2 regions of the Micromonospora parva genome follow, and region 2 is predicted to be linked to the other one. Evidence: riboswitches for the same ligand, from Rfam matches in the RefSeq annotation. Region 2 holds a riboswitch; the other holds the start of a gene.

Region 1 (5,249 bases), on a different contig from region 2:
CCGGGTTCCTGGGCGCTCGACACGCTGCTCGCGCGTCGCCGCGAGGTTGAGTCCGCGCCGGCGACGCCGATGGCTGAGAGCAGCTCGATCGTCGTCTGACCGCACCCGTTCCGCGTCGCCGGGGCCTCGACGAGGCGGCCCCGGCGACGCGCCGGTCAAGGGCGGTCGTCCGCAGCCCCGGCTCTGTGCCCCGCGCGCCGGCCCGGCTCTGTGCCCCGCGCGCCGGCCCGGCTCTGTGCCCCGCGCGCCGGCTCCCAGCTGGGCGCTGATGTCGTAAACGATTCAGCTCCAAAGCGTGCGCGAATGGTAGGTGTCACCCGCTCCGCAGCCGTGACCGTCAGCGACACGTGCGGGAGGGGCCGAGGCGGGAGCGTCAGGCCGGTCGGTGGTGGGCGAGGACCGCGTCCAGCAGGCCGGGGTAGAGCTTGTCCAGCTCGTCGCGGCGCAGCCGGACCAGCCGGCTCGTGCCGGCGGCGCGGGTTCGGGTCAGGCCCGCCTCGCGCAGCACCTTGAGGTGGTGGCTGCGGGTCGCCTTGGAGACGCCGAAGTCGAAGCTGCCGCAGGGGGACTCGCCGCCCTCGGCGAGCGCCCGGACGATCTGTAGCCGCACGTCGTCGGCGAGCGCGGCCAGCACGCTGGTGACCGGTACGGCGGTCAGGTCGGGTTCGTGCGGCTCCATGTGACCAGTGTAACCGTTGTTCGACAATTGTCGAACAAGCTCCTACTGTCGGTGTCGTTGGTTCGACGATACTCGAACATTGGAGTTGCCGATGCGATCCCGCGCCACCGCTTACCCACTGGTCGCCGTGCTCGGCTGGGGCGTGATGTTCCCGATCCTGGCCAGCGCGCTCGACCGGGTCGACCCGCTCAATTTGACCACCGCGCGCTACCTGCTGGCCGCCGTCGTCCTGGTCGCCATCCTGCTGCTCCGCGAGGGGGCCGGCGCGCTGCGGCACGGTGGAAGGGCGCTGGAGGTGGTGGTGCTCGGCGTGGTCGGCTTCGCGGGGTTCAACCTGCTCACGAACCTGGCGCTCGAACACGCCGCCCCGCAGCAGGTCTCCCTCTTCGTGGCCACCACCCCGGTGATCACCCAGCTCGTCCGCTGGGCTCGCGACGGCGTACGCCCGAAGCCGCTCCTGCTGGCCCTCTCCCTGGTGGCGCTCGTCGGAGTCGGCCTGGTGATCACGCGCGGCAGCCTGGCCGGGCTCGGCCAGTTCGGCCTCGGCGGGCTGATGATGATCGGCGCGGTGCTGGGCTGGGCCATCTACACCCACGGCGCCAGCCGGTTCGGCGAGTGGACGCCGCTGCGCTTCACCACACTGACCGCGCTCGCCGGCACGGCCGCCATGCTCGTCCTGAGCATCGGCGCCGACGCCGTCGGCTGGCAGCACGCGCCAGGCGCCGCCGACCTCGTGGCGGTCACCCCGCAGCTGGCGTACGCCGTCGTGGTGGGTGCCGTCATCGCGGTCCTGGCCTGGAACACCGGCGTGCAGCGACTCGGTGCCGCCAACGCCGCGCTGTTCATGAACCTGGTTCCGGTGACCACCTTCGCGGTGCAGATCGCCCGTGGCTACCGCCCGGAACCCGTCGAACTGGTCGGGGCCGCCATCACGATCGCCGCCCTGATCGCCGCGAATCTCGCCGCCCGCCCCCGGACCACGCCGCTGCCCCAGTCGGGTGCGGTGACGGACCCGATCGCGGTGACCGACCCGGTGGCCGTGAACGCCCGCTGACCCACTCCCTGGGATTCGCCCTGGAGGCCACGGCCAGCTTTGCCTAGACTCGGCGGCACAACTGAATACCTCATCCAGAGGGGCTGAGGGATACGGCCCGACGACGCCCCGGCAACCACCCCGCGCGCTCACCGCTGAGCGACCCGCGGGGCAGGTGCCAATTCCGTCCCCGCCGCACGGTGCGATGCGGGGAAAGATGAGAGGACTCTCGACATGACGTCGACGCTCGTCAGCTCCGGCATCGACACCTCTGCCAGCCCGGCCCGCGCCCTGGTCTGCCGCGCCTGTTCGGCCCGCTACCCGCTCGCCGCCCAGCACGCCTGTTACGAGTGTTTCGGCCCGCTGGAGGTCGACTACGACACCTCCGCGCTGGCCACCGTCACCCGTGAACAGATCGAAGCCGGCCCGGACAACATCTGGCGGTACGCTGCACTGCTGCCCGCCGGTCAGGACCCGGCCAGCCGGGTCACCCTCGACCCGGGGCTGACCCCGTTGGTGGCGGCCCCGCACCTCGCCGCCGAGTTGGGCATCACCGCGCCGCTGTGGGTCAAGGACGACAGCGCCAACCCCACCCACTCGTTCAAGGACCGGGTCGTCTCGGTGGCGCTCACCGCCGCCAAGGCGCTCGGCTTCACCCGGTTCGCCTGCGCGTCGACCGGCAACCTGGCCAACTCGGTGGCCGCCCACGCCGCCCGCGCCGGCGTGCCCTCGGTGGTCTTCATCCCCAGCGACCTGGAGCAGGGCAAGGTCATCACCACCGCCGTCTACGGTGGCGAACTGGTCGCCATCGACGGTTCGTACGACGATGTCAACCGGCTCTGCGGCGAGCTGGTGGAGACCGACGAATTCGAGGACACGGCGTTCGTCAACGTGAACGTCCGGCCGTACTACGCAGAGGGTTCCAAGACCCTCGGCTACGAGGTGGCCGAGCAGCTGGGCTGGCGGATCCCGGCGCAGGTGGTCATTCCGATGGCCAGCGGCGAGCTGCTCACCAAGATTGACAAGGCGTTCTCCGAGCTGGTCGAGATCGGCCTGGTCGAGGCGCCGGCCGGCGGCTGGAAGGTCTTCGGTGCGCAGTCCGCAGGCTGCAACCCGATCGCCACCGCCCTGCACGGCGGGACCGACACGATCATCCCGGTCAAGCCGACCGGCATCGCCAAGTCGCTCAACATCGGCGACCCGGCAGCCGGCCTCTACGCCCTGGAAGCGGTCCGCCGCACCGGCGGCTGGATGGAGTACGTCGACGACGACGAGATCCGGGCGGGCATCCGCGACCTGGCCCGCACGACCGGGGTCTTCGCCGAGACCGCGGGTGGGGTGACAGTGGCCGTGCTGCGCAAGCTGGTCGAGTCCGGTCGGCTCGACCCGTCGGCGGAGACCGTCGTGTTCAACACCGGCGAGGGTCTGAAGACCATCGACGCGGTGGCCGGCCAGGTTGGCCCGACCCACCACATCAAGCCCTCGCTGCGTGCCGCCCGCGACGCCGGCCTCCTCGGCTGACCCACGGGCCAGGTGGATCAGCCAGTAACTGGGTTTTCGCTGTGAGTGTGGAAAATCCGCCGCTACGGACTTGACGGCAGGAACCGGACGGCGCAAGATGCTCCGTGCGGGAGGGCATTTCGCCGAAGACTTTTGAAGTTCTTGCGACCCAACGCCGGAGGCGTTGTGCGAGTGTCCCTCCCGACCACGTTCGATCGGGCCAGCGATTAATTCGCTGGCCCGATCGCTTTTGCCTGGTGCACCCTCAGCGCAATGAGCATCACTATCGCGTCGTTCGACGGCGCCGACCGGACCGCGGTCGACGAGGCGTACCGGATCGGGTCAGCGGTCAACCACGCCGACCTGCCGGACTTCCCGCCCTCCTGCCGGCGCCGCTTCGACGCGCTGTTCCACACGCCGATGCCCGGCACCCGGTCACTCTGGGCGCTGGCCCGACTGGACGGCGTGCCGGCCGGCTACCTCCAACTGGACCTGCCGCAGCTCGACAACACCGACAACGCCACCGCCGACCTGCTGGTGCATCCCCAGCTGCGGCGTCGTGGAGTCGGCCGGGCCCTGCACGAGTACGGCGTGCGTCTGCTCCGCGAACACGGCCGCAAGCGGGTGGTGGGGATGGCGGTCTCCGCGCTGCCCGGCGGGCCGGCCCGAAGCGTGGCCGGTGACGCGTTCGCCGCCGCTACCGGAGCGCAGCCCGCCCTCGCCGAGGTGCGCCGACGGCTCGACGTCAGCAAGCTCGACCGGGTCGCGCTGCGGGCTTCGCTCGCCGAGGCCCGCCCGCGGGCCGAGGGCTACCAGTCGGTCTGCTGGCAGGGGGCCACCCCGCCGGAGTACGTCGCCGACATCGCCTACCTCGACGGCCGGCTGCTGATGGACGCGCCCATGGGCGACGTGCAGTGGGAGCCGGAGCGGGTGGACGCCGAGCGCATCCGCGGCAACGAGCGGGCGCTGGACGCCCGGGGCCGGCGGCGCTACCACCTCGGGATGCGCCACGAGGCGTCCGGTCGACTTGTCGCCTGGACGCTGCTGGACGTGGGTGCCTCCGCCGACTGGCACGCGTTCCAGCAGATCACCATCGTCGACCCGGCCCACCGTGGGCACCGGCTCGGCCTCATCGCCAAGGCGGAGAACCTGCACCACCTGCTCACCCACCAGCCGGCGATACAGGTGATCGACACCTGGAACGCGACAAGCAACAGCTACATGGTGGCGATCAACGAGCAGCTCGGCTTCCGCCCGGTGGACTCCTGGACCGACTGGCAGCTCACTCTCTGACAGGTATCGGCGCTACTGCTCGCGGACCTGACTCAGGCATGCGCCGCTGCCGGGCATTCGCGCTACTGCTCGCGGACCTGACTCAGGCATGCGCCGCTGCCGGGCATTCGCGCTACTGCTCGCGGACCTGACTCAGGCATGATGGCGGGCATGACGGAGACCCCGCATCCCCTGTACGACAGGCACGCCGACACCCTCAACCGTGCGCTGACCGCGATCACGGAGCGGGGCTACTGGTCCGCCTATCCTGAATCCCCCAGCCCCCGGGTGTACGGCGAGACCGCCGCCGCCGACGGTAAGGCCGCCTTCGAGGCGTACCTCGGTGGTGATTTTCCGCTCGACCAGCCCGGCAGCGGCGCTCGGGTCGCCACCGAGACGAGCCCGTTCGGTGTGGAGTTGGCGGTGCGGTACCCGCACGCCGGCCCCGGCGAGCTGGTCAGCGCCGCCTCCGCCGCGCTGCCGGCGTGGCGTGACGCCGGCCCGCAGGCCCGGGTGGGCGTCTGCCTGGAGATCCTCGACCGGCTGCACAAGAACATCTTCGAACTGGCCAACGCGGTGCAGTTCACCAGCGGGCAGGCGTTCGTGATGGCCTTCCAGGCCGGTGGCGCGCACGCGCTGGACCGGGCGCTGGAAGCCCTGGCGTACGCGTACGCCGAGATGACCCGGCACCCGGGCACGGCGGGCTGGGAGAAGGCCGCCGGCAAGGGCGACCCGCTGCGGATGACCAAGACGTTCCACGTGGTG
Region 2 (5,249 bases):
TCCTGCAGGGCACCACCCTGCCGCTGGTGGTGCGCTGGGCCGGGCTCAGCGGCGACCCGGGACGCGTCGACGAGGCCCGGCACGCCCGGCGGCGGGCCGCCGAGGCGGGCCTGGCCGCCCTCCCGCAGGTCGCCGCGGAGATCGGTGTCCAGGGTGATTCGGTGCGTCGGCTGGAGGCCGAGTACCAGCGGCACCTGGAGGACCTCAACGAGGGCGGTGGGACCATCGCCGATGAGCGCCGGCTGGAACGGCAACTGCGCCTCGGCGTCCTCGCGCACAAGAGGCGGGAGGTCACCCGACTGCGCGACAACCGGGAAATCGACGACCTGGTGCTGCAGGAACTCCAGTCCGCGCTGGACAACGAGGAGATCCGGCTGCTGGGGCGCGAACCCAACGAGTGACCGTCGGCCACCGCGCGCCCGCGCGGCTCAGAGCACCTGGTCGAGGAACCGGCGCAGCCGCGGATGTTCGGCCCGCTCGAAGACGGCCTCGGGCGGGCCGGCCTCCAGCACCACACCCCGGTCCATGAAGGCGACGGTGTCGGCGACCTGCCGGGCGAAGCCCATCTCGTGGGTCACCACCACCATGGTCATTCCGGCGGCGGACAGGTCGGCCATCACCCCGAGCACACCCTTGACCAGCTCCGGGTCGAGCGCCGAGGTCGCCTCGTCAAAGAGCATCACCTCGGGCCGCAGCGCCAGCGCACGGGCGATCGCTACCCGTTGCTGCTGACCACCGGAGAGTTGCGCCGGTCGGGAGTTCGCCTTGCCGGCAAGCCCCACCAGCTCCAACTGGGCGCGGGCGAGCGCGTCCGCCTCGTCCTCACCGAGCTTGCGCAGTCGGCGCAGCGCCAGCGTGACGTTGCGCAGCACGCTCATGTGCGGGAAGAGGTTGAACTGCTGGAACACCATGCCCACCCGCTGCCGCAGCGCGTCCGGGTCGTCGCCCCGCACGCTGCGCCCGTCCAGCAGCACGTCGCCCCGGTCCGGTTCGATCAGCCGGTTGATGGTGCGCAGCAGTGTGGACTTGCCCGACCCGGACGGGCCGATGACACAGGCCGTCGCGCCACGCGGCACCGACAGGTCGACGCCACGCAGCACCCGGTTCGGTCCGAAGGCGAGGTGCACGTCGCGTACGTCGAGGCTGACCGAGGTCGTGCTGGCGGCGGTCATCGCCGATCCCCTTCCATCGCGTACGGCGCGGTGTCGTCGTCCTCGTCTGTCGGCGCGGTGGCCGGCCGACCGTTGCGCAGCCGGCGGTCGATCCAGTTGACGACGTGCGTCAACGGAACGGTCAACGCCAGGTAGCACAGGCCCGCCAGCAGCAGCGCCGACTCGTTACCGGTGGTGGCCGCGTAGTCCTGCCCGATCCGGAACAGCTCCCGCTGGCTGGCCACCAGACCGAGGAAGTAGACCAGGCTGGAGTCCTTGATCAGCGCGATGAGCTGGTTCACCCAGGCCGGCAGCACCCGCCGGATGCCCTGCGGGACGATCACCAGCCGCATCGCGTCGGCCCAGGAGAAACCGAGCGCCCGGGCGCCCTCCAACTGGGCGGCCTCCACCGACTGGATGCCCGAGCGGAAGATCTCCCCGATGTACGCGGCAGCGATGAGCGACAGCGCCAGGATGCCCAACGGGTAGGGGTCCGGTCCCCAGACCTGCATGCCCAGCGGGGCCAACCCGACGCCGATCAGCAGGATCGTCGCGGCGGCCGGCAGCCCCCGGAACACGTCGGTGTAGACCCGCGCCGGCCATCGCAACCAGCGGCTGCGGGAGATCCCCGCGACGGCCAGCAGCAGGCCCAGCACCGAGCCGAGCAGAGCGGCGGAGACCGCCAGGATCAGCGTGTTGGGCAACCCGACGGTCAGCATCTCGGGCAGCGCCTCGCGCATCGAGTCCCAGTCGAAGAACGTTTCCCACAGGGTGCTCAACGGATCCATGTGTCGCCTCTCCTACCGCCCCGCTCGCTCGTCACCGGTTCAGGACGCCGCCGACGCGGACGCCGACGGCGCCACAGTGACCGCGCCGCTGCCCGGCTTGAAGTCCGCCGGGATCGGCCGGCCCGGGTAGTACTGCGCCTGCAACCGGGTCCAGGTGCCATCGGCGATGACCTCGTCGAGGCTCTTGTTCAGCGCCTCGCGCAGCTTGTCGTTGCCCTTGGCCACGGCGTACGCGGTCGGTGCCGGGCTGAGCTGCTTGGCCGCCACGGTGATCTTGCCGTTGCTGTCGGCGGCCGACTTCTCGCCGATCTCCGCCGGGGCGATCCACGCGTCGGCGGTGCCCGCCTTGAGCTGGTTGATCGCACCGTTGTAGTCCGGCACCCGCACCGGGTTCAGCTGCTTGCCGGTGGCGTAGTCGTCCTGGACCGTGCCCTGCACCACCACCACCCGCTTGCCGGTGAGCTGGTCGAAGTTGGTGATCGGCGAGCCGGCCGGGACGTCCAGGCCGAAGTAGCCGAAGTCGTAGCCGTTGCCGAAGTCGACTGTCTTCTTGCGGGCCTCGGTGATGGTGATCGAGGAGCTGCCAACGTCGAACTTGCGGTTGTTGACCTGGCTGAGCAGCGCGGAGAAGTCGGTGCCGACGAACTCCACAGTGAGGCCGAGCTTGCCGGCCACGGCGGTCAGCAGGTCGTTGTCGAAGCCGGTGAACCTGCCGTCCTTGAGGTACACGTTCGGCGGGGCGTCGGTCAGCGTGCCGGCGCGCAGCACGCCCGGCTGGGCCAGGCCGTACGGGTTGGTGGTGGCGTCGGACGAGCTGTCGTCGCCGCAGGCGGTGAGGGCGGTGGCGGCCAGGATCGTCGCCGCCCCCAGGGCGGCGGCACGGGTCACTGCGGGAAGGAATCGCACTGGTGTCTCCGAAGGGTGGTGTCTCGGCGGGCGTGGGTGCGCGCCACCGACGGCGCGCCCGATGGGCGTACCGGTGGAAAGGGGTTTCGGGAGGGTGGTGCTAGAGCGCGGTGCCGCGACGACAGGCGGCGCTGCACATTCGCATCGTGTCCACGTGCCGTCGCCGGGTCAGTGCGGGCGAGGGTCGACCGGTGCGGAGGTCCGCGACGTCAGTCGGTGGGGTGGTGCTGAGGATGCGCATGGTTCTCCCGGGTCTGTGCTGACCTGGGTGCCAGGCCACGCTTGCACCGACGTCGTGCCGGTGCCTGGTCTTCACCCGGGGCACCCCACCGCGGAGGAGGGTTGCCGGCCAGCGAGCCGGGGCTTCGCGCTGGCGCTCATGACCTGCGCCGAGGCTAGCAGCACCAACGGGTGCCGCGTCCAGTCGGTATGACCACGCTCACCGTGCGCGACGAGCCGTCCGCGCCCAGGTCAGCCGGCGTGCACGTGCGGTCGACGGTGTGGGTCGGGTTCCTGGCGGCGCAGGATCTCCCGGGTCACCGAGGCGATCGCGCCCTGCCCGAACGCCAGGTAGCGCAGGAAGTTGCGAACCGGGCCGCCCTCGGACCACTCGAAGTAGATGTGGGGCCGCCGACGGCTGCGGTCGCGGATCTCCAGCAGCAGGGCGGCCAGCGCGGTGGGCACCGACGAACTGGCCAGGCTGAGCACCGGGAAGCGGCCGTCGACGACGCTGCCGCGGACCAGCACCTCGGTCTCGAAGTCGGACGGGTCGGTGACCTCGACCTCGACGAAGATGACGTCGCTGTCGTCGGGGAAGTCGTTGTCCGCCATGGTCTGGGCGAGCTTGGCGCGGTACTCCGCCTCGTCGCGCCGGTCGGGTTCGTGCGCGATGAGGCGGATCCGCCGGCCGGCGCGTTCGTCGATGATCCGGGCCGCGGCCGGATCCAGTTCGACGTGATCGACGCGCAGCTCGTAGGCCCGCATCAGCCGGGACAACACCGACACCAGGATGATCCCGCCGATGAAACAAGCGGCGATCTTGACGCCACTGGGGCGTTCCACCACGTTCGCCAGCGTCGTGTAGACGAAGATCACCGCGATGACGCCGAACGCGATGGTGCGACCGCGCTGACGCTGCCGCAGCGCCGCGAGCGTCACCGCCGTCGCGGCCGAGGTGATCAACACCAGCACCCCGGTGGCGTACGCGCCGCCCTGCGCGTCCACGCTGGCCTCGAAGACGATCGTGATCAGGAACGCCACCGAGGTGAAGACCAGCACCAGCGGCCGGACGGCTCGCGCCCAGGTCGGCGCCATGCCGTAGCGGGGCAGGTAGCGCGGCACGAGGTTGAGCAGACCAGCCATCGCCGACGCCCCGGCGAACCAGAGGATCCCGATGGTGGACAGGTCGTAGATGGTGCCGAACACCTCGCCGAGGTGAGCGTGTGCCAGATAGGCCAGCGCCCGCCCGTTCGCCGGCCCGCCCGGCTGGAAGGCGTCCGGCGGGATCAGCACCGTTGTCGTCACGCTGCTGGTGATCAGAAAAACGCTCATGATCACCGCTGCGGTGGTGAGCAGCCGGCGCGCGCCACGGATCCGGCCCAGCGGTCGTGCCTCCGAATCCTGCGGGTCACCCCGTACGCTCGGCATCACCGCCACCCCGGTCTCGAAGCCGGACAGACCCAACGCCAGCTTCGGAAAGACCAGCAGCGACAGCCCGACCACCAACCACGGGTCGCCGTGCCCGGTGGTCAGCGCGGTGGTCCAGTCGCCCACCGCGCTCGGATGCCTCACCACCCGCCACAGCGCGTCGGCCACCACCACCGCGTTCAGCGTCAGGTAGACCGCGACCAGGACGACGGCGATCCCGATCGCCTCGGTGAATCCCTTGAGGAACACCGCGCCCAGCAGCGACACGAGCAGCAGTGTGACCAGCACCTCGTGCCCCTTGAGCGCACTCGGCCAGAAGGGGTTCTCGTCGATGTGCGCCGTCGCGTCGGCCGCCGAGAGGGTGATGGTGATGATGAAGTCGGTGGCCGCGAAACCGAGCAGCACCAGCACCAGCAGCTTGCCCGGCCAGTAGCTCAGCAGGCGGACCAGCATCGCGATGGAACCCTCACCGTGCGGGCTCTCCACCGCCACCCGCCGGTAGACCGGCAACGCGCCCAGCAGCGTCACCAGCACCAGCACCAGCGTCGCCACCGGCGAGAGCGCCCCGGCGGCCAGCGCCGCGATGCCCGGCTGGTAACCCAGCGTGGAGAAGTAGTCCACACCGGTCAGGCACATCACCTTCCACCACGGGTGGTGCCGGTGCTCCGGCGGGCGCCCGTGCGGTCCCGGGTGCTGCACGGCCTGGTCCGAGCCGGCGAGCAGCCACCCCCGCAACCGGCCGGCGCGTCTGTCGAAC

What was found. Region 2 has a riboswitch for S-adenosylmethionine ahead of AB0C03_RS22290 (ABC transporter substrate-binding protein). Riboswitches for the same ligand answer to the same signal wherever they lie in the genome.
Region 1: linked by a shared signal. The riboswitch ahead of thrC (threonine synthase) and the one ahead of AB0C03_RS22290 (ABC transporter substrate-binding protein) in region 2 are both predicted to bind S-adenosylmethionine.

Annotation. Positions count from the first base shown of each region.
Region 1 covers NZ_JBEZFX010000003.1:328,180-333,428, reverse strand. The annotation lists gene AB0C03_RS10060 (DoxX family protein) at 1-99, shown strand, start outside; gene AB0C03_RS10055 (ArsR/SmtB family transcription factor) at 374-679, opposite strand; gene AB0C03_RS10050 (DMT family transporter) at 771-1,733, shown strand; SAM riboswitch class I at 1,801-1,936, shown strand; gene thrC (threonine synthase) at 1,947-3,233, shown strand; gene AB0C03_RS10040 (GNAT family N-acetyltransferase) at 3,486-4,505, shown strand; gene paaN (phenylacetic acid degradation protein PaaN) at 4,656-5,249, shown strand, end outside.
Region 2 covers NZ_JBEZFX010000008.1:406,987-412,235, reverse strand. The annotation lists gene AB0C03_RS22305 (Na+/H+ antiporter) at 1-401, shown strand, start outside; gene AB0C03_RS22300 (amino acid ABC transporter ATP-binding protein) at 429-1,172, opposite strand; gene AB0C03_RS22295 (amino acid ABC transporter permease) at 1,169-1,939, opposite strand; gene AB0C03_RS22290 (ABC transporter substrate-binding protein) at 1,979-2,845, opposite strand; SAM riboswitch class IV at 3,119-3,230, opposite strand; gene AB0C03_RS22285 (hypothetical protein) at 3,317-5,249, opposite strand, start outside.